2 regions of the Buttiauxella sp. 3AFRM03 genome follow, and region 1 is predicted to be linked to the other one. Evidence: predicted binding sites of a transcription regulator. Region 1 holds the regulator's gene; the other holds the start of a gene.
The links. Region 1 encodes sigma-54, which starts transcription at its own class of promoters, with help from an activator protein. Its sites were predicted from a motif close to GTTGGCACANNTTTCGCTNT; they were not measured.

Region 1 (11,510 bases):
AGTCAACTGGATGCGCTTATTGTGCCTGGCGGTTTTGGCGCGGCGAAAAACTTATGTAATTTTGCAAGCCATGGGAGCGACTGCCAGATTGATAGCGATCTACGCCGTCTGGCTCGTGATTGCCATGCCCAGGGTAAACCACTCGGCTTTATTTGTATTGCCCCAGTGATGTTACCAAAAATTCTTGATGTGCCGGTGCGTTTGACTATCGGTACAGATATCGACACGGCAGAAGTCGTTGAAGAAATGGGGGCCGAACATGTTCCGTGCCCGGTTGACGATATTGTGGTTGATGAAGAACACAAAGTGGTGACCACGCCTGCTTATATGCTGGCGACCCGTATCGATGAAGCCGCAATGGGTATCGAAAAGCTGGTGGCCCGTGTCGTGGATATGACTGCATGAAGAAAGGGCGTATCGCGCTCTTGAGCTTTTTCAAGCGCTGGCTGTTGCGTGGTCTACTGGCACTGGCGGGAATTTGGCTGGCCGGGATAATCCTGTTTAGTTTTATGCCGGTGCCGTTTTCAGCAGTGATGGTCGAGCGGCAGTTTAGTGCCTGGTTCAGCGGTGATTTTAGTTATGTTGCGCACTCGGATTGGGTGAGCATGGACGAGATCTCGCCGTGGATGGGGCTGGCGGTGATTGCGGCAGAAGACCAGAAATTCCCTGATCACTGGGGGTTTGATGTAACGGCAATTGAAAAAGCTATTGCACATAATGAGCGAAATGAAAATCGCGTTCGTGGTGCATCCACACTCTCTCAGCAAACGGCGAAAAACCTATTCCTGTGGGATGGTCGTAGTTATCTGCGCAAAGGCCTGGAAGCGGGATTGACCCTTGGCATGGAAGTGGTCTGGACTAAACGCCGCATCCTGGCGGTTTACCTGAATATCGCGGAGTTTGGTGATGGGGTTTTTGGTGTGGAAGCCGCCTCGCAGCGCTATTTCCATAAACCTGCCAGCCGCCTTACGGCATCAGAAGCAGCACTTCTCGCAGCCGTTCTCCCTAATCCCATCCGCTTTAAAGCGAATGCTCCTTCCGGTTATGTACACCAGCGTCAGCAATGGATTTTGCGCCAGATGCGCCAGCTAGGTGGCGAATCGTTTATGGCGCAGCATGAGTTGAAGTGAGTTAATTAGTCTTCGTCAAAACCGGCATTGAATAGCGCGATAACGGCGTTCAATGCCTGTTCTTCTTCGGGGCCAGTGACTTCAATTTCAATGTGACCCCCTTTAGCAGAATCCAGCATCAGCAATGCAATGACGCTATTGGCTTCAGCTTCCGTGCCAGCCTCGTTGCGCAGCATCACTTCGGCGTCAAAGCTTTGTACCAGTTCGAACAGCTTCATCGCTGGGCGTGCGTGCATGCCCAGTTTGTTGGTTATCTCAACGGTCTGTTTTACGGTCATGTTTTACGTTTTTCCAGCGTGCGGTGACGGGATTGCACGTTCTTGCCGCGTGAACGGAAATAATCTGCCAACTGTTCAGCGATATAAACTGAACGGTGTTTACCGCCGGTACAGCCAATCGCCACAGTTAGATAGCTGCGGTTATTGGTTTCCAGCATAGGTAACCATAGCTCAAGATAGCTACGCGTCTGGTAGATAAAATTGTGGACTTCGGTATGACGGTCGAGGAACGCAGCAACAGGTCTGTCCAGACCGGTCATCGGGCGCAGCTTCGGGTCCCAGTGCGGGTTTGGCAGGAAGCGCACATCGAACACGTAATCCGCATCAATCGGAATACCATGTTTAAAGCCAAAGGACTCGAACACCATTGTCAGCTCACGTTCACGTTTACCAAGCAAACGGGTACGCAGCATTTCCGCGAGCTCATGCACCGACATCTCAGAGGTGTCGATGATCAGATCGGCTCTGGATTTCAATGGCTCCAGCAAGTCACTTTCTTCATCTATCGCACTTTCCAGCGAGAGATTTTTACTGGAAAGCGGGTGCAAGCGGCGCGTGTCACTATAACGACGAATCAGCGTGTTGCGATCGGCATCAAGGAACAACAATTGTGGTGAGAATGAGTCAGGCAGATTGGTCATTGCCTGTTCAAAGATCTCCGGATTTTCCGGCATGTTACGCACGTCGATGCTGACTGCCGCAGAAATTTGGCGTTCTGCGAGGGTTTTAGCAAGATCAGGTAATAGCACCACTGGTAGGTTATCTACACAGTAGAATCCCATATCTTCTAGTGCACGCAAGGCTACAGACTTCCCTGAACCAGAGCGGCCGCTGACAATCATCAGCACCATGTTTTCACTCCCCCAACTTTTCTTGCTGCGGCATACCCGTGACCGCAGCCAGATTATTCACTTTCACTACCTTGTTCTGTTTCGGTAATGATCTGATAAAGCTCTTCATCGCTCTGTGCAGAACGCAGGCGGCGGCAAATCGTTTTGTCAGCCAGACGTTTTGCTACCAGAGACAAAGTATGTAAGTGCGTTTTTGTTTGATCCGCAGGAACAAGCAGCGCAAACATCAGGTCAACCGGTTGGTTATCGATGGCGTCAAAAGCGATAGGGGTTTCCAGTTTAATAAACACCCCAACGGCACGAGTCGTATCTTCTTCCAGTTTCCCATGGGGAATGGCGATGCCATTTCCGATACCGGTACTGCCCATGCGTTCGCGCGTCAATACAGCCTCAAATACCACTTGTGGTGGCAGGCCGAGCTGTTTTGCTGCCAGTTCACTGATGATTTCCAGTGCACGCTTTTTACTCTGGCAATGTACGTTGGTACGGGTACATTCCTTGTTCAGGACTTGACTAAGTTGTAGAGCAGAATCGTTGTTCATCATAAGTTCACCTAAGCACCCTGTTATGCTAACGGCTCGTTACTCCACGCAACGAGCCGTCTTTACCCTTCATACTTCAAGTTGCATATGCGTTGGCTTCCTCGCTCACCCCAGTCACTTACCAGAGTAAGCTCATGGGGATTCACTGTGTAGCCGCCTTTCTGCAACTCGAATTATTTTGGGTAACTGCTTATACAGTTGCCCGGATTATCAGTGTTGTTTTAGTTTATCTTTATGTTTGGTTAACTGGCGAGCCAGTTTATCAATCAGACCGTCAATCGCCGCATACATATCCTGCCCTTCCGCGCTGGCATGAATTTCACCACCATTTACATGAAGCGTTGAATCGGCAATATGCGTGACTTTTTCCACTTTTAACACAATATAGACTTGGTTAATTCTATCGAAGTACTGCTCCAGTTTGGCAAACTTCGTACTCACAAATTCGCGCAGTGCGTCAGTGATTTCGACGTTATGTCCTGTAATGTTGAGCTGCATAGTGTCTTCCTTATCGGTTAAGTCAAACCAACTGTTTACGCTGATTTGACGGTGGTATGGATAAAGACTCTCGGTACTTCGCAACAGTGCGGCGTGCCACCATGATCCCCTGATCCGATAGCATAGTCGTTAACTTGCTATCACTCAGTGGTTTCGCAGGGTTTTCCGCAGCAATTAATTTCTTCACTAATGCACGAATTGCCGTCGAGGAGGCTTCACCTCCACCTTCGGTATTAACGTGGCTTGAGAAGAAATACTTCAATTCAAAAATGCCGCGTGGGCTATGTAAATATTTTTGCGTGGTCACTCGGGAAATGGTCGATTCATGCATTTCTACGACCTGAGCGATATCAGCAAGCACCATCGGTTTCATGTGCTCTTCGCCGTGTTCAAAAAAGCCTTGTTGCTGTTCAACGATACAGCGACTGACGCGCAGCAGCGTGTCGTTCCGGCTTTCCAGGCTCTTAATCAGCCACTTTGCTTCTTGCAGATTACTGCGAATAAATTGCGAGTCGCTGTCATTGCGGGCACTGGTGCCCATTGCAGCATACTGCTGGTTTATTTTCAGACGAGGGAGGCTGTCGGCATTGAGTTCTACAGTCCAGTGACCTTGCGTTTTTTTCACCAGAACATCCGGTATGACATATTCCGGTTCACCGGTCTGAATGGATTGCCCTGGGCGTGGGTCAAGAGACTGAATCAGGCACATTGCCTCTTTCAGCACCTCTTCTTTCAGACGGGTGACGCGCATCAGGCTGCGGAAGTCATGGTTAGCGAGCAGATCCAGGTGATCGCTGACAATCAAGCTGGCTTCGGTTAACCATGGCGTTTCGCGAGCGAACTGTGAAAGCTGTATGAGCAGGCAATCGCGTAGATCACGTGCGGCAACACCCACAGGATCGAAGCGTTGAACGCGTTTGAGTACGGCTTCCACTTCGTCGAGGGTGATTTCGTCATCACCCATGCTTTCCAGAATTTCTTCCAGAGAAACTGTGAGATAACCCATTTCGTCAACGGCATCGACAATAGAGGTCGCAATTGCTGTGTCAGTATCTGAAAACGGGGTGAGATCAACCTGCCACATCAGATAATCCTGAAGAGACTGGGTCGTTTCCCCCTGATAAACCGGCAATTCGTCGTCGATATAATCGCTTCCGGTTCCTGATGGAGTGCCTGCGGTGTAGATTTCGTCCCAACTGGTATCCAGCGGTAACTCGTCAGGCATTTCTTTTTGCTCAAGCGCCTCACGGGTATCTAATGCTTCGTTTTCACGTACTTCCTGAGTTTCAACTTCTTCATGCAGATCGGTTTGCTCAAGCAGTGGGTTACTTTCCAGTGCTTGCTGAAGTTCTTGCTGTAGCTCTAACGTCGAAAGTTGCAACAGACGAATTGCCTGCTGTAACTGGGGAGTCATAGCAAGTTGTTGGCTAAGCCGTAATTGCAAACCTTGCTTCATATTCAGAGCGAGCTTCCTCAGGTTATACTCGTCATACTTCGAGCTGCAGGGGTGTTGACTGCACTCCTTCACCCCAGTCACTTACTCAAGTAAGCTCCTGGGATGAACTCCCTTGTCGCCTACCTGCAACTCGAATTATTTTGAGTATAAATATTATAATTTTTACTACCCTATCAGAGTCTGAACTCTTCGCCCAGATACACGCGCTTAACATGCTCGTCTTCCAGGATTTCGGCTGGAGTGCCATGGGCGATTAAATGGCCCTGGCTTACGATGTAGGCACGTTCACAAACAGCCAGCGTTTCGCGTACGTTATGGTCAGTAATCAACACCCCGAGCCCACTGTCGCGCAGATGCTCAATGATTCGCTTGATGTCGATGACGGATATTGGGTCAACACCAGCAAAAGGTTCATCCAGAAGAATAAATTTTGGATTTGCGGCTAATGCTCGGGCAATTTCGACACGACGACGCTCGCCACCAGACAATGACTGCCCGAGGTTATTACGCAAATGTTCGATGTGGAATTCTTCCATCAGCTCATTAGCGCGGTCATCACGCTGCTCAACAGAAAGATCGTCACGGATTTGCAGCACAGCCATTAAGTTATCGAACACACTTAAACGGCGGAAAATAGACGCTTCTTGCGGTAAGTAGCCGATACCTCGACGAGCACGAGCATGAAGTGGCAGAAGGCTGATGTCTTCATCATCAATAATAATGTTGCCGGCGTCACGCGGCACAATGCCAACCACCATGTAAAAGGTAGTGGTTTTCCCGGCACCGTTTGGGCCAAGTAACCCGACAATTTCACCCGACTTAACAGCCAGGCTGACATCTTCAACGACGCGGCGGCCTTTGTAGGCTTTGGCGAGATTTTTTGCAATTAAAGTAGCCATAACGAATTAGTTACTCTTTTTCTGCGCAGGGGCTGGTGCCGGAGCCTGGCCGTCTTTTTTCTGCAGTTGAGAAGGGACCAGAACGGTGGTGACACGTTTACCTTTTTCGCTAAAGGCCTGCATCTTCTGTTCTTTCACCAGATAAGTAATTTTGTCGCCTTTGATATTGCTGTCGACCTGCTCGAGATAAGCATTACCGGTCAGAACTACAAAGTCGTTTTGCAACTCATAGTGCATGGTCGCTGAGTGGCCGCTAACGGGTTTACCGCTATCTTGCATCTGATAGAACGTGGCTGGATTACCATAACCATCAATGACTTCTTTGCCTTCTTCGCCGCCAGGACGAGTCACAACCACTTTGTCGGCGTTAATTTTGATACTGCCTTGTGTCACGATCACATTGCCAGTGAAGGTGACGACGTTGCCCTGCATATCCAGCGACTGTTGGTCAGATTCAATGTGAATCGGCTGATCGGTATCACCGGTCAACGCAAATGCCGAAAAACTAGCGGCTAAAAGCGTACTGGTTAGTACTAAATTACGGCTGAGTTTGTTTATTTTGGATTTCATAGGATGTTCTAACCTTTTCAATCAGCTCGGCATTTTTGCTGCGTAAATTTCCACGCATTTTGAGGCCGGTGGAGTTAAAGCTGGTTCCATACAAGGTTACCTGGTCATCAGAGGCAACATCCTGAGTGACTAAATTAACCTGCGCATTGTCCGTGGTAATTTTGCGTAGCTGAGAATCCGGCGTCAGAGCCGTCAGCACCACATTCCCATACAAATACAGCATCCGATCGTTAGTAAGTTTGGCGCGATCCGCTCGTAAAGACCAGGTTGCCACTTTGTTTTCGTCATACTGCGTCATCACCGGGTTGGTAAACCACGAAATAGCAGTCTCAGAAAAATATTCAACGTGTTCCGAAACCAGCCGATAATTCAGAGCCCCTTCAGGACTGTAGGCGAGCGTCGTGGAATGTTCACTTTGATAGGTTGGCTCGTTGCTGTTTACCGTCGGTGTAGCAACGGGGTCTTTATCGACCAGATTTAAGCCAATCAACACTAATGCCAGCAATGAAAGCAGGATGATAACCCAACGTCTGGTCTTACTCATATAGATAGCCCTTTGGCCTCATCAAGCTTTCCTTGTGCCAGTAACAGAAGATCACAGACTTCGCGAACCGCCCCACGTCCGCCAGCAATACGTGTAACGTAGTCGGCACGAGGAATCAGTAAAGGATGAGCGTCGGAAACCGCTACACTCAAACCCACTTTTGCCATCACTGGCCAGTCGATTAAATCATCACCAACGTAAGCAACATGTTCCGCGGGGATGGCGAGCTTATCTAATAGATCGTGAAAAGCCAAAAGCTTGTCAGATTGCCCTTGATAGAGATGGGTAATCCCGAGTGTTGCGCATCGGTCTTCAAGTAGCTTTGCTTTGCGGCCGGTAATAATCGCGACTTCGATGTCGGAAGTCAGTACGCAGCGAATTCCGTAACCGTCACGCACGTTGAATGCTTTCAGCTCTTCGCCGCTATTACCCATGTAAATCAGGCCATCAGACATGACACCGTCAACATCTAAAATAAGCAGGCGCACGTTTTCTGCCCGCTCCATCACGCGCGTGCTCACCGGGCCATAACAGGTGGCAAGTGACGCTTCATGGTTACTCATTAAGGCTAATCCTTTGTTAAACCACGCCAGCGCGTAGCATGTCATGCATATGTACCACACCGAGAAGTTGGTCGCCATCTGCAACCAATACCGAGGTAATGTGGCGAGATTGCATCAAATTGAGCGCATCCACAGCCAGTAGTGATGGACGGACCCTAATTCCACCGACAGTCATGACATCTGCGATATTCAGAGAGTGGAGGTCAACGCCCATATCAAAGACGCGTCGTAAATCGCCATCGGTGAAGATCCCTTCGATTTTCATCAGGGAGTCACAGATTACGGTCATACCCATATTTTTACGCGTAATTTCCAGTAGAGCATCGCGCAAGGACGCATCTTTACTGACATGAGGGATCTCATCACCGCTGTGCATGATATCGCTGACGCGTAGTAACAGTTTACGACCCAATGCGCCGCCTGGGTGAGAAAGTGCAAAATCTTCTGCAGTAAAGCCGCGAGCTTTAAGCAACGCAACGGCAAGGGCGTCACCCATAACCAGTGTTGCTGTGGTGCTGGAGGTTGGAGCCAGACCAAGAGGGCAGGCTTCTTGCGGGACTTTGACACACAAATGGATATCTGCCGCTTTACCCATAGAGCTATCCGGGCGGCTGGTGATGCAAATGAGCGGCACCTGTAAGCGCTTGAGAACGGGAATCAATGCCTGAATTTCGTTTGATTCGCCGGAGTTTGAAATCGCGATAACAATATCCTGGGGGCTCACCATTCCGAGATCGCCGTGGCTTGCTTCACCAGGGTGGACGAAAAATGAAGGTGTGCCGGTGCTGGCAAACGTTGCCGCCATCTTTTTACCGATGTGACCAGACTTACCCATGCCCATTACGACAACTTTACCCTGGCAATAAAACATTTTTTCACAGGCTGCCGAGAAGTCTGTGTTGATGTATTGCTCAAGTTGATCCAGGCCTTCACGTTCGATCTTCAGGACTTCTTTGCCTGCTTGCTGAAAGTCAAAACCCGGTTGTAAATCTATCTGTGACATAATTTCCGTTCCGTTTTACCCAACGACCGGTGATGCAACAAACCACAGCACCACAATCCATACGAAGAAACTACATGTTAACAGAGCGCCTGCTGTCTTGCCGATAGAGCGAGGCTTTCGCCAGCAAAGTACGGCGAAAATGACACTGACGACCAACATCACCCAATAGTCACGTGCAAAGACAAGTGGGTCGATTTCACCTGGTGCGATTAGCGCAGGAATGCCCATTACCAGAACAATATTGAAAATGTTTGAGCCAATAATATTACCAATCGCAATATCATCTTCGCCTTTACGGGCACCCGCGATGGTGGTGGCAAGTTCAGGCAGGCTAGTGCCAACCGAAATAATCGTCAGGCCAATCACTAACTCACTCACGCCAAAATAGTGCGCCAACACACTGGCGTTATCGATAACCATGCGTGTGGCCATCGGCATAATAATTAGGGCAACAGCGAGCCATAAAAATGCGACGGGGCGGTTTCCTTCTCGAGGAAGCTCTGCCAACTGTTCACGGGTCAGTTTGTCGGCACCTTCATTTCCGGCAAGGCGCGTTATTTTAATCGTAAACAGCAGATACGCCACTGATACCGTAATCAAAATAACACCATCAACAACGCTTAGCTGGTTGTCAAAAAGCAGCCAGCCAATAATTGCGCTGACAACTAACATTAGGGGTAACTCGCGCCGTAGAATATCGGAATTCACGGTAAATGGATGCAAAAGAGCCGCTAAGCCAAGAATTAACAAAATATTGGTGATATTTGAGCCTAACGCGGTCCCTACCGCTAAATCCAACTGACCATGCAGGGCTGCAGAACTGGCGACGATGAGCTCTGGTAGTGAAGTGCCAATACTGACCACAGTCAAACCGATTAGCAGTGGTGGAACCCCAAAACTGCGACAAAGTATTGATGCGGCAAACACTAATCGGTCAGCGCCATAGACGACCAAAAGCAAACCAATAATTAACAGAGCTGTAGCTAACAGCATGCAGAATCCTTAATTCAGGTATAATCGCCGGTCTTGTGCTGTGAAAGTACCGGCAGAGCATACAGTTCTGTAGGGCCGGGCATGATTCTTAATTCTGACTTTATGTGGCAGAAAAGTAAAACAAATGCCAGTTTTCGCTAATCAGGACGGGTATTATTCTGCAAGGATATTGGATTGGAACTCAGTTTCCAGTAAATGCTTCGTCCGTGAACTTGATAAAAGGAAAGATGATGAGCCAGACGCAGACTAATCTGGTCGAAATTCGCGGAGTAAGTTTTACTCGCGGCAGTCGGCGCATCTTTGACAATATTTCACTGAACGTACCCCGCGGTAAAATTACCGCCATAATGGGGCCTTCAGGGATTGGGAAGACAACGCTATTGCGGCTGATCGGTGGTCAAATTCAACCCGACAGCGGTGAAATCCTATTTGACGGTGAAAACGTCCCCGCCATGTCTCGTTCGCGTTTATACAATGTTCGTAAACGCATGAGTATGCTGTTCCAGTCTGGCGCGCTATTTACCGACCTCAATGTCTTTGAAAATGTGGCGTATCCACTACGTGAACATCGTCGCCTGCCGGAAGAATTGCTGCATAGCACGGTGATGATGAAACTTGAGGCGGTGGGGTTACGTGGTGCCGCTAAACTGATGCCTAACGAACTCTCCGGTGGTATGGCCCGACGAGCAGCTCTCGCTCGAGCCATCGCACTCGAACCCGATCTGATCATGTTTGATGAACCATTTGTTGGTCAGGACCCTATTACTATGGGGGTATTAGTCAAACTGATTTCAGAATTGAATAGCGCCCTTGGCGTCACGTGTATTGTGGTTTCTCACGACGTCCCAGAAGTGCTGAGCATTGCCGATTACGCCTATATTGCCGCGGATCAACATATTGTGGCTGAAGGTACGCCTGCTGCCTTGCGTGAAAATTGCGACCCGCGAGTGCGTCAGTTCCTCGATGGTATTGCCGATGGGCCAGTACCGTTCCGTTATCCTGCAATGGATTATCGGAATGATTTGTTATCAGAAACAGGGAGTTAAGTTGCTCATGTTCTTTAATGCACTGGCATCATTCGGACGGCGGGGATTGAAAACCTGCGCGTCATTTGGCCGGGCTGGGATTATGCTTTTTAATGCGCTGGTAGGGAAACCTGAATTCCGCAAACACGCACCATTGCTTATTCGCCAACTGTATAACGTTGGTGTGTTGTCGCTGATTATTATCATTGTTTCTGGTTTGTTTATCGGCATGGTGCTTGGCCTGCAAGGTTACTTAGTGCTGACGACCTATAGTGCGGAGTCAAGCCTTGGTATGTTGGTCGCTTTGTCATTATTGCGAGAGCTTGGTCCTGTTGTCGCTGCATTGCTCTTTGCCGGGCGTGCCGGTTCAGCACTAACCGCAGAAATCGGCTTAATGAGGGCAACAGAACAACTTTCCAGTATGGAAATGATGGCGGTTGATCCTCTACGCCGGGTCGTTTCACCGCGTTTTTGGGCTGGCGTGATTTCACTACCCTTGCTGACGCTTATTTTTGCTGCGGTCGGCATTTGGGGTGGGGCGCTGGTGGGTGTGAACTGGAAGGGAATCGATGCGGGCTTCTTCTGGTCTGCAATGCAAAACGCCGTCAGCTGGCGGACTGATTTGGTTAACTGTGTCATCAAGAGTGTGGTGTTTGCGATAACAGTGACCTGGATTGCTTTATTCAATGGCTACGATGCTATTCCTACGTCCGCAGGGATTAGTCGGGCAACAACACGAACCGTTGTGCACGCTTCACTGGCCGTTTTAGGTCTGGATTTTGTGCTCACAGCACTGATGTTTGGGAATTAAGTTCATGCAAACTAAGAAATTTGAAACTGGGGTTGGAGCATTTTTAATTATTGCGCTGGCAGCCATCGTCTTCTTGTGTCTGAAAGTGGCAAACGTCACTTCGCTACGCAGTGAGCCAACGTACCGGGTCTATGCGACTTTTGACAACATCGGTAGCTTGAAAACGGGTTCCCCGCTGCGCCTCGGTGGCGTGGTGATTGGTCGTGTTGACGATATTACTCTGGATCCGAAAACTTACTTACCACGAGTCACCCTGGATATCGAAGAACGCTATAACCACATTCCGGATACCAGTTCGCTGGCTATCCGTACTTCTGGCTTGCTGGGCGAGCAATATCTCGCGTTGA
Region 2 (11,510 bases), 1.4 Mb from region 1:
GCCACTTCCGGCACGGTTTTAATCAGTTTATCAGTGGTTTGCAGGATTTGCGCCGCCTGGCCAGGAGAGACACCGGGCAGCGTTGAAGGCATATACAGTAAATCGCCTTCGTTAATTTTCGGCAGGAATTCACCGCCTACTTTGCTGAGCGGCCATATCACGGTGATTATTGATAACACCGCCACCAGCAGAGTTAATTTTGGCCATTGCAGGACTTTGAGCAAAAACGGGTGATACATCTTTATCAGCATGCGGTTCAGTGGATTACTGTTTTCCGCAGGGATTTTCCCTCTGATCCAAAAACCCATCAGAATAGGAATGACCATAATCGCCAGCAATGCGGAACCGGCCATCGCATAGGTTTTGGTAAAGGCCAGAGGCCCGAATAAACGTCCTTCTTGCCCTTCCAGAGTAAAAATCGGAATGAACGACAGGGTGATGATCAGCAGGCTGATAAACAGGGCAGGGCCAACTTCAACAGAGGCATCGGTAATCACTTTCCAGCGCGTTTCGTTATCAATACTTTTCCCCGCGTGGTTATGCCCCCAGTCCTCAAGCCGTTTATGCGCGTTTTCTATCATCACAATGGCGGCATCCACCATTGCCCCCACCGCAATCGCAATGCCGCCCAGCGACATCATGTTGGCGTTTAACCCCTGAAAATGCATGATGATAAAGGCAATACACAGCCCGAGCGGGAGCGAAATAATAGCGACCAGCGCGGAACGCAAGTGCCAGAGGAACAGGGCACAGACCACGGCGACAACGATAAATTCTTCCAGCAATTTATGGCTGAGGTTTTCAATTGAACGGTCAATCAACTGGCTACGGTCATATGTCGTCACCACTTCTACGCCTTCCGGCAGGCTTTTTTTCAGCACCTCAAGTTTGTCTTTAACCGCGGCAATAACATCGCGCGCATTCTTTCCGGAGCGCAACAGCACCACGCCTCCGGCAACTTCTCCCTGACCATTAAGCTCGGCAATGCCACGGCGCATTTCTGGCCCAATCTGCACGCGCGCCACATCCCTTAAATAAACCGGCACGCCGTTTTCGACGGTTTTCAGCACGATATTATTGAAGTCATCAATATTTTGCAGATAACCACTGGCACGAACCATGTACTCCGCTTCGGACATCTCAACGGACGAACCGCCCGCTTCCTGATTAGAAGAGCCAAGCGCATTTTTCACCTCGCCCAGCGTCACGCCATATTGCGCCAGTTTCATTGGGTTGATCTGGATTTGGTACTGCTTAACCACGCCGCCCACCGAGGCCACTTCCGCGACATTAGGAATGGTTTTTAACTCATATTTCAGGAACCAGTCCTGAAGTGAACGTAATTCGGCGAGATCATGTTTACCGCTGCGGTCAACCAGCGCGTACTCAAACACCCAGCCCACGCCGGTCGCATCAGGGCCAATCTCGGTGTTAACGCCCGCAGGCAACTTAGCCTGCACCTGGTTGAGGTACTCCATGACCCGCGAACGCGCCCAGTACAGATCGGTGCCATCTTCGAAAATCACGTAGACGTATGAGTCACCAAACTGCGAGAAACCGCGCACCGTTTTGGCGCCAGGCACTGAAAGCATGGTGGTCGTCAGCGGGTAAGTCACCTGGTTTTCAACAATCTCAGGCGCCTGGCCTGGGTAGCTGGTCTTAATAATCACCTGAACGTCCGAGAGGTCAGGTAAGGCGTCTACCGGCGTGTTGATAATGGTCCAGGTTCCCCAAATGCTCAGGAACAAGGCCGCCATCATTATCAGAAAGCGGTTCGCCACAGAGCGCCTGATAATCCATTCAATCATCTTCGTCTCCTTACTTTTCTGGATGCGCGTTGGCGGAAGCATTGCTCTGACGCATACGATCCAGCGCTCCGCTAATATTGGCTTCCGAGTCAATCAGGAACAGACCACCGACAACAACGGATTCCCCTTCACTCAGGCCTGATTCAATCCCCGTCTGGTTTTGGGATTCATGCAGTACTTTGATTTGCTTCGGCACAAACTGGCCTGCATGATCAACGGTAATCACCCGTTGTTCACGGCCATTGTCGATAACCGCCTGCGAAGGAATCAGCAACATTTCCGGGCTTTGGGTATTGAGCTTCAGGTAGGCGTTCATACCGGGTTTCAGTTGCTCATCTTTATTATCGACTTGCAGGCGCACTTGAAGGGTTCGCGTAACCGGGTCGAGGCTCGGCAGGATTAACCATTTTTCGATGGTGAAAGTTTTGCCAGGGTATGCCGGGACAGAAATCTCAAACTGGGAGGACTCTTTGAGCAGATACACGATAGATTCGGGGACGGCGGCGCTAATCCACACCGGGTCCATGCCCTGAATCTGGGCCACCACTTTATCTTTTGAAATGTTCATCCCGGTTCTCAGATCAAACGCGGTGATCACGCCATCAATCGGCGCTTTAATCGTGAAGCGAGTCTGAATAGAACGCGTGCTGCGTAAGCGCTGAATATCTTCTTCAGACATCCCCGCCAGACGAAGACGTTCGAGCACACCTTTGAGTTGTGTCGCGGAGCCACCGGTTTCAGACAGTAATAGATATTCGCTCTGCGCCTCGACCCATTCAGGGATCGTAATATCCACCAGCGGGGTGCCTTTTTTTACTTTATCGCCAATCGTCAGCGGATAAACTTTTTCAATAAACCCCTCTGAACGCGCTTGTACAATAACAAACTGGTATTCGTTAAAACTGACATTGGCGGGAATCGTCTGGGAATAGGTTAAGCGCCCCATTTGGACTTTTTCAGTTTTCAGCCCCAGATTTTGCACTTGTGCCGGATCGATACGAATGCCCTGATTATTTTCGCTGCTACCTTCATCGGCATATTTCGGCACCAGATCCATATCCATAAAGGGCGACTTCCCGGGCTTATCAAACCTGGTATCGGGTTTCATTGGGTCATACCAAAAAAGCACCTTACGCTCGGTCGATTGCGTGGCCATTTTAGGGACAGAAGCAAAATAGCGGTAAGCAGCAACGGATATTATCCCTCCGACGATCAGACTGCTGATAATAAGCGCAGTATTTTTTATTTTTAAAGAAGCCATATTTCTTCCTGATAAATAAAATGGCAAGCGGGATTTGTAGGGTGGATAAGCGATAGCGTCATCCACCATTTTGAAGTGAACCTCACTAATTAGCCTTAATTTCCTGAAGCAGAGAAGTATTACCTTGCTGAATAAAACTAAAATTTACATTATTCCCAGCTTTCAGTGATTTAATATTGGCGTCTAATTCGCTGAAGGTAAATCGCATGGTCATTGCTGGCCAACTGACTGCCGGAATAGCCTCATGTGCAATCGTAATTTTTTTATTTTCAATATCAATATCTTTAATTATGCCCTTGGCCGTAATCACTTGCTGTTGTGCGGCGGTAATGGTGGCAACCGCATCGCTTTGGGTCGATTCTGCTGCCTGAACTCCGGCAACCATAGCAACTGAGAAAATGCCAAATAAAGCAATTTTAATTGAACGCATATTAATGATTCCTCTGATATCAAAACGAAAATAATTATTGAGTCCAGCCGCCACCCAGAGCCGTAAACAAGGTGATTTCATTAACTTGTTGAGAATATCTCAGGTCGAGTAATGATTGCTGTGTTGAAAATAGTGAACGCTCTGCATCGAGTACCTCGATATAACTCACGGCACCGCTGGAATATAACCCTTTGGCACGTTGTAGCGTGATTTGCAGTGAGGCAAGATAATGTTGCTGTGCCGTAATTTGTTGGCTGATGGTTTCACGCAGCGCAAGAGCATCAGCAACTTCTTTAAAAGCGGTCTGAATTTTTTGCTCGTAATTGACAACAGACTGCTGCTGGCGAATTTTTGCCAGTTCAAGGTTGGCACTATTACGTCCGGCATTGAAAATAGGGATCTCAATTTTCGGGACGAAATTCCACATCCCACTGGCAGGATTAAACAGGCTTGAAAGCTCGGTACTGCTGCCTGAAACCCCACCCGTCAATGAAATAGAAGGGAAGAATGCGGCCCTGGCGGCACCAATATCGGCATCGGAGGCTTTTAACAGATGTTCGGCTTCCAGAATATCGGGCCTTTGCAGTAAGATTTCAGAAGACAAATTCGGCGGAAGCTGTACCGGATTAATATCTTTGTCGCTGTGGATTTGGTCATCAGGTTGAGCGGTATAAGTTCCCAGTACCAGTTGCAGTGCATTGTCCGCTTGTGCCAGTTCACCTTCTCTTTTGGCGATTTCTGCACGGGTACTTTCAATCAAGCCACGAGATTGTTCTAACGCCAGTAAGTTAGTACTGCCGGTGATAAGCTGTTTTTCCACAAAGGCATAAGATTGCTGGTAATTCTGGAGCGTTTCTCGGGCAATATTCAATTGCTCAGCCGCCAGTCGCTGGTTGAAATAGCTCTGCGAAACATTAGAAATCAGCAGAATATGCACTGCCCGCTGTGCTTCCTCACTGGCAAAGAATTTTTGCCGGTCGGCATCACTCATGTTTTTCAGTTTGCCGAAGAAATCCAGTTCAAAGCTAAGGGCCATACCTGCTTCATATTTTTGGTCAGTGGAACTGTCACTTTTTAACCCGCCACTGTAGGTAGTTTCTGCCGAGGCGTTGAGCTGCGGGTATCTGTCGGCGTCCGTGACATTGTATTGCGCACGCGCTTCCTGAACTTTTAACGCCGCCATCCGCAGATCTCGGTTGTTTTGCAGTGCGGTATCGATAAGCCTGATGGCCTGCGGATCGGCAAAGAAGTTACGCCAGCCGGTGTCCTGATAACCGACCGTTGCCGGAACCAGTGCATTTTTCGAGAGTGAGAAACGCTGTGGCACCGGCGTTTCAGGGCGCTGATAATCGGGTGCCAGCGAAATACACCCTGTCAGAATGAATAACGTACTCAGTGTTAAAAGCTTAAGTTTGAACATGTCACTTCTCGTCCCTGCAAGCCGGTTACATCAGGCTGATAAATTCTGCAGACACTTTACGGGAGCGACTCTGTTGGGTGAGTGACAGGATAATGACAAAGCTGTCATTTTGCGCTTATCTCATTGATCTCGCCCTGTTGCCCACTAGAATGGCACCACCACACTGAAAGGGAGGAGAGGTTGTGAAAATATTAGTCGTCGAAGATGAGGCCAAAACCGGTGAATATCTGTGCAAAGGTTTGAAAGAGGCCGGTTTCGTCGTTGATCTCGCAGACAATGGTTTGACGGGTTACCATCTGGCGATGACCGGTGATTACGACCTGGTGGTGCTGGATATCATGCTTCCTGACGTGAATGGCTGGGAAATCGTCCGCATGCTGCGGGCCGCGAAGAAAGGAATGCCGGTCCTGCTGCTTAGCGCCTTAGGCACCATTGAACATCGAGTGAAAGGCCTTGAGCTGGGCGCGGATGACTACCTGGTAAAACCTTTTGCTTTTGCAGAGCTGTTGGCTCGCGTCAGAACGCTGTTACGCCGTGGCTCGACAGTAATCGCCGAAAGCCAGTTTCAGGTGGCCGACCTGACACTTTTTTTGGTTTCCAGGAAAGTGACCCGTGGCGCAAGCCGTATCACGCTGACCAGCAAAGAATTTACACTACTGGAGTTCTTTCTGCGCCACCAGGGCGAAGTCCTGCCGCGCTCTCTTATCGCCTCCCAGGTTTGGGACATGAATTTTGACAGTGATACCAATGCAATTGATGTTGCGGTGAAGCGGTTACGCGCCAAAATTGATAACGATTTTGAACCTAAATTAATCCAGACCGTTCGCGGTGTCGGGTATGTTCTTGAGGTGCCTGATGAAGATTAGCGCGAAACGTCGACCTCTATCTCTGGCAGTCAGGTTGACCTTATTTATTAGTCTTTCGACTATTCTCGCTTTTCTGATCTTTACCTGGGTGATGATAAATTCAGTAGAACAACATTTTTCTGAGCGGGATGTTTATGATCTGAAACAAATCAGTTCAGTGCTGGAAAATATCATCAAAGAACCGAAAAAAAGTGAAGCGCAGAAAATAGAAAAGCTCAGTGACATCCTGACCAGTTACCAGAATATTACGGCTTTGCTTCGTGACGGGAATAATAATATTCTTTATCATTCGTCTAAAGGTGCCGACCTGAGTGCTATTCTTCCCTCACAATATCCGGGTGCAGGAAAGGTACTATTGTGGTCCGGGAAAATGAGTGAAAATGAAAAACACTCTACTATGGCGAATAAAAACACCATTTACCGAATTATAGAAACACCCATTAAAACATCTGAAAATACCCATGAGGCGCCTTATATTTTATTGACGGCAATGTCCTTTGACTACCACCAGCATTACATTGATACGCTAAAGGTGGACCTTATTTATATTGCCCTGGCAATCAGTGTTTTGATTGTTCTCATTGTTTTATTTGCAGTTTATAAAGGGCACCAGCCATTAAGAAATGTCAGCATGAAAATAAAAGACATTTCTTCTGAGAACTTAGATGTCAGACTGGAGCCAGACCGGGTGCCGATTGAGCTTGAACAACTGGTTATTTCTTTTAATCATATGCTTGAACGGATAGAAGATGTGTTTATCCGCCAGGCTAATTTTTCTGCGGACATCGCCCATGAAATACGCACGCCGATTACCAACCTGGTGACGCAGACGGAAATTTTATTAAGTCAATCAAGAAGTAATGACGAGTTGAAAGAGGTTCTTTATTCTAACCTCGAAGAATATAATCGCATGGCGAAGATGACCAGCGACATGCTATTCCTGGCTCAGGCGGATAATAACCAACTCATTCCTGAACAAGTGACGCTCGACATCAGGGATGAAACCAGCAAAGTCTTCGAGTTTTTTGATGCCTGGGCTGAGGAGCGCGGCGTCCGCCTTGCCATTAACGGCGATGCTTCCAGAGTCAAAGGTGACCCACTGATGCTGCGCCGGGTGATTAATAATCTTGTCTCCAATGCGATTCGCTATACTCCCGGCAACATGACAGTCACCGCGCATATTAATGAACGCGAAAGATGGGTTGACCTGATTATTGAAAACCCAGGAACACCTATACCTGAAGAGCATCTCAACCGATTGTTTGATCGCTTTTATCGCGTTGACCCGTCAAGGCAAAGAAAAAGTGAGGGCAGTGGGATTGGCCTGGCCATTGTAAAATCTATTATTACCGTCCACCAGGGTAAAATTAGCGTGGCTTCAGATGCGGTTTCAACTCGCTTTACCATCTCACTGCCCAAAATTTCCGACTGACTCCCGCTTATCATTTTGTAAGACTTTCCTCACAAAAAACTCAACGGAGGGTTATATTTAGCTTATCTATATCATGTTTGAGAACAGGGAAATGATGATTCGATTATCCTGGCTGGCCCTGGTGCTTGCCTCCGTTAGCAGTAGCGCTCTGGCAGTCAGCTATCCGCTACCACCCGAGGGTAGCCGCCTGGTCGGTGCGCCGTTAACCATTAGCGTTCCGCAAGGGAATACCCAGCCGCTGGAGTATTATGCCGCGCAGTACGGGCAAGGTTTCAGCAATATGCTGGAAGCCAACCCAGGTGTCGATCCGTTCCTGCCAAAAGCGGGTATCCAGTTGATCATTCCACAGCAGGTGATTTTGCCGGACACCGTACGCCAGGGCATTGTGATTAACGTCGCCGAAATGCGGCTTTACTACTACCCACCGGAGAGCAACACGGTGGAAATCCTACCTATTGGTATTGGCCAGGCTGGGCGCGAAACGCCGCGTAACTGGGTGACGAGGGTGGAGCGTAAGCAAGAAGCTCCGGGCTGGACACCAACGGCGAATACCCGGCGCGAGTACGCGAAAGAGGGTAAAACCTTGCCAGCTTACGTGCCACCAGGTGAGGAAAACCCGATGGGGCTTTACGCGATTTACATCGGCAAGCTGTACGCTATCCACGGCACTAACGCCAACTTTGGTATTGGCTTGCGCGTCAGCCAGGGGTGCATCCGTCTGCGTAAAGACGACATAAAATATTTGTTCGATAACGTGCCGGTGGGGACGCGCGTGCAGTTTATTGACCAGCCGGTGAAAGCAACCGTCGAGCCAGATGGGCGGCGTTGGCTGGAAGTGCATGAGCCGTTGTCCCGCAACCGTGCGGAGTTTGAATCTGACAATAAAGTCCCACTGCCTATGACCCCAGCACTGCGCAATATGACTGAAGGTTACGGTGTGGATGCCGTCATGGTGAGTGCCGCGTTAACCCGCCGTTCCGGGATGCCGGTGCCGATTAGCATGGTATCCGGAAAAACCGGGTAGTTTTAAATACTGGGATAAGGGCAGGCGCGGGAATTCGAGACGCGAAAAGTAAAAACATAAAAGCCCGCTTAAGTTTCCTTAAGCGGGCTTTCGAATTTGGCTCCTCTGACTGGACTCGAACCAGTGACATACGGATTAACAGTCCGCCGTTCTACCGACTGAACTACAGAGGAATCGGTTAACGGGGCGCATATTAACGATTAGCTCGTGGCATGTCAAAGGGTTCGCGTAAAACTTTTTTGTTTGCTCTTTTTATAGTCAACTTGTTGAGTTTTAACACGAATTGTCCTAGTCTGGGTTGAACTAACAGCATCCCTTCATTATGTAAGTTCTTTATTGGTGCAAAGCCGCTTCGTTCATCACTTATTTGCTTTATTGTTAAGCAGATGTGATCCCCGCTGTAATTTCATCGCGTTGTGCCGAGCGCCTTACCAGCGCACTCTATACTGACATATGTCGAAACATTGACATTTGGTTAACAATTCTGGCAACCATTTTGCTTAATGTTCAAGGCCGTGATTAATCACAGGGAAAAGCAGTTTGTATTTTGTTCGCGTTTTTGCTTTTGAAAATGGCTCTTACACCGTTTTGCATAAACCTCTTTGCTGATTTGCTAAGGAACATACAAATGTCGCTGAAATTTATCAGAAGTCCTCTTTCTCTTGTGTTGGCTGGTTGTCTGGTGACGGCGTTTTCCGCCCACGCCGATATTGTGATTGGTGTTGCTGGGCCATTTACCGGGCCGAATGCGACTTATGGTGATCAGTACTGGCATGGCGCGACGCAAGCCGCGGAAGATATTAACGCCGCCGGTGGCATCAACGGCGAAAAAATCAAGCTGGTGCAGGGTGATGATGCTTGTGAACCAAAACAGGCAGTGTCAGTTGCTAACCGTCTGGTGGATCAGGATAAAGTGAATGCTGTGGTCGGGCATTTTTGTTCTTCATCTACCGTACCGGCCTCAGAGGTGTATAACGACGCCGGTATTCTGACTATCACCCCTGGGTCGACTAACCCAATTATCACTGAACGAAACATGAATGATCTGTTCCGCATGTGTGGGCGTGATGACCAGCAAGGGCAGGTCGCCAGCGATTTTATTATCGACAAGCTTAAAGCCAAGCGTGTGGTGATCATTCATGACAAAGATACCTACGGGCAGGGGCTGGCGGATGCCACCAAAGCAGCGCTGGCGAAACGCGGCGTCAACGATGTGATGTACGAAGGGTTGTCGCGCGGCGAAAAAGACTTTAATGCGCTGGTGACCAAAATCAGTGCACAAAAACCTGACGTGGTGTTCTTCGGCGGTTGCCATCCGGAAGCGGGGCCACTGGTACGCCAGATGCGTGAGCAGGGCGTGCAGGCTAAATTCTTCTCCGGCGACTGTATCGTCAACGAAGAGATGGTTACCGCGGCAGGCGGACCGCAATACACCAACGGCATCTATATGACCTTCGGCAAAGATCCGCGTTTAATTGCCGACGGCAAAGCGGTTATCGATAAATTCCGCGCTAACAAATTTGAGCCAGAAGGCTACACCCTCTATTCCTACGCCTCTGTGCAGGCTATCGCTGCGGCATTTAAAGCCACTGGTGGCACCGATTCGGCTAAAGCCAGCGCCTGGCTGAAAGCTAATCCGGTGGATACTGTGATGGGCAAAAAAGCCTGGGATAGCAAAGGCGACCTGAAGGTGTCGGACTATGTCGTTTATGAATGGGACGACAAAGGCAAATACAAAGAAGTCCAATAAGGTTCGCTGGACAACAATACGCTATTGGGGTTTGTCGGGGGGATAAGCGGTAGCGTCATCCACCATTTACGCCTGTGATTGCAGGTGAAAGTGTCGGGTGACGCTCCGCTTACCCGACCTACAAAAGAAGTTTGTCCGCCGCCCTAAAAGAGATTGCCTATCTATGGACGCATTCTTCCTGCAACAGTTGATTAATGGCTTAACGCTAGGTTCCGTCTACGGGTTGATAGCCATTGGCTACACCATGGTTTACGGCATTATCGGCATGATTAACTTCGCGCACGGCGAAGTGTATATGATCTCCGCTTATCTGTGCGCCATCGGCCTGGCGCTACTGTCGTTCTTCGGCCTGCAATCATTCCCGTTACTGATCCTCGGCACGTTGGTGTTTACCATTGTGGTGACGGGTGTGTATGGCTGGACCATTGAGCGCATCGCCTATAAACCGCTGCGCAACTCGACACGTTTAGCGCCGCTGATCTCCGCCATTGGCATGTCGTTGATTCTGCAAAACTATGCACAAATCAGCCAGGGGCCGCGCCAGCAGGGCATTCCCACCATGCTTGATGGCGTGCTCCGTTTACATATTGGCGATGGTTTTGTGCAAATCACTTATACCAAAGTGTTCATCCTGATTGCTTCGTTTGCTGGCATGTTGCTGCTTACCTGGATAATTGGTAATACCAGACTGGGGCGCATGTGCCGTGCGGTTCAGCAAGACCGCAAAATGGCTTCGATTCTGGGGATTAATACCGACCGCATTATCTCGCTGGTGTTTGTGATTGGTGCGGCGATGGCGGGGCTGGCGGGTGTGTTGATCACCATGAACTACGGTACTTTTGATTTCTACGCCGGTTTTATTATTGGCATCAAAGCGTTCACGGCGGCAGTGCTGGGCGGGATTGGCTCGTTGCCTGGCGCGATGCTTGGCGGGTTAATTCTTGGTATTGCCGAGGCGCAGTTCTCGGGCATGGTGAATTCCGATTACAAAGATGTGTTCTCGTTTGGATTGCTGGTGGTGATCCTCATTTTCCGTCCTCAGGGGCTGCTTGGCCGACCTTTCGTTGCCAAAGTGTGAGGGAGAAAAAATGACAACAGAAACGGTTATGCATGAAGGTTTTTCCCTCAAACGCTGCGTGCTGGACGCGATTTTCGCCGGTCTTGTCGCATTGATTGTTTTTGGCCCGATAGTCGGTGTGGTGCTGGATGGCTACAGCTTTAATTTCGAAGGGCAGCGGCTGGTGGTCATTATCGCAGTGGTGATGGTCGGGCGTTTTTTATTGAGCGCTTTTTTGACCACACACGCCGGGATACGTTTTTTGAGCCGCTTTGAAACGGATAACTCGGGTGTGTATGTGCGCCCACCGGAATACAAAAGCCGCCTGCGCTGGATTATTCCGCTGGTGATTGCACTGGCAGTTTGTTTCCCGTTTGTGGCGACCAAATATGTACTGACAGTAGCGATCCTCGGGCTGATTTACGTGCTGCTTGGCCTTGGGCTGAATATTGTGGTGGGCCT

Region 2: a site for sigma-54 is predicted at 8,725-8,744, ahead of D8682_RS24440 (branched-chain amino acid ABC transporter substrate-binding protein). Genes of this name have one in related genera too.

The regions. Positions count from the first base shown of each region.
Region 1 covers NZ_CP033076.1:3,525,983-3,537,492, forward strand. Annotated here, with positions in the region: gene elbB (isoprenoid biosynthesis glyoxalase ElbB) at 1-405, shown strand, start outside; gene mtgA (monofunctional biosynthetic peptidoglycan transglycosylase) at 402-1,130, shown strand; gene npr (PTS phosphocarrier protein NPr) at 1,136-1,408, opposite strand; gene rapZ (RNase adapter RapZ) at 1,405-2,259, opposite strand; gene ptsN (PTS IIA-like nitrogen regulatory protein PtsN) at 2,313-2,804, opposite strand; gene hpf (ribosome hibernation promoting factor) at 3,012-3,299, opposite strand; gene rpoN (RNA polymerase factor sigma-54) at 3,322-4,755, opposite strand; gene lptB (LPS export ABC transporter ATP-binding protein) at 4,929-5,654, opposite strand; gene lptA (lipopolysaccharide ABC transporter substrate-binding protein LptA) at 5,661-6,224, opposite strand; gene lptC (LPS export ABC transporter periplasmic protein LptC) at 6,193-6,768, opposite strand; gene kdsC (3-deoxy-manno-octulosonate-8-phosphatase KdsC) at 6,765-7,331, opposite strand; gene kdsD (arabinose-5-phosphate isomerase KdsD) at 7,348-8,334, opposite strand; gene D8682_RS18020 (calcium/sodium antiporter) at 8,350-9,327, opposite strand; gene mlaF (phospholipid ABC transporter ATP-binding protein MlaF) at 9,558-10,373, shown strand; gene mlaE (lipid asymmetry maintenance ABC transporter permease subunit MlaE) at 10,381-11,163, shown strand; gene mlaD (outer membrane lipid asymmetry maintenance protein MlaD) at 11,168-11,510, shown strand, end outside.
Region 2 covers NZ_CP033076.1:4,913,654-4,925,163, forward strand. Annotated here, with positions in the region: gene D8682_RS24400 (CusA/CzcA family heavy metal efflux RND transporter) at 1-1,808, opposite strand, end outside; gene D8682_RS24405 (efflux RND transporter periplasmic adaptor subunit) at 1,819-3,069, opposite strand; gene cusF (cation efflux system protein CusF) at 3,155-3,499, opposite strand; gene D8682_RS24415 (Cu(I)/Ag(I) efflux RND transporter outer membrane protein) at 3,534-4,919, opposite strand; gene D8682_RS24420 (copper/silver response regulator transcription factor) at 5,102-5,785, shown strand; gene D8682_RS24425 (Cu(+)/Ag(+) sensor histidine kinase) at 5,775-7,217, shown strand; gene ldtA (L,D-transpeptidase) at 7,309-8,241, shown strand; tRNA gene D8682_RS24435 (tRNA-Asn) at 8,339-8,414, opposite strand; gene D8682_RS24440 (branched-chain amino acid ABC transporter substrate-binding protein) at 8,870-9,991, shown strand; gene D8682_RS24445 (branched-chain amino acid ABC transporter permease LivH) at 10,155-11,069, shown strand; gene livM (high-affinity branched-chain amino acid ABC transporter permease LivM) at 11,080-11,510, shown strand, end outside.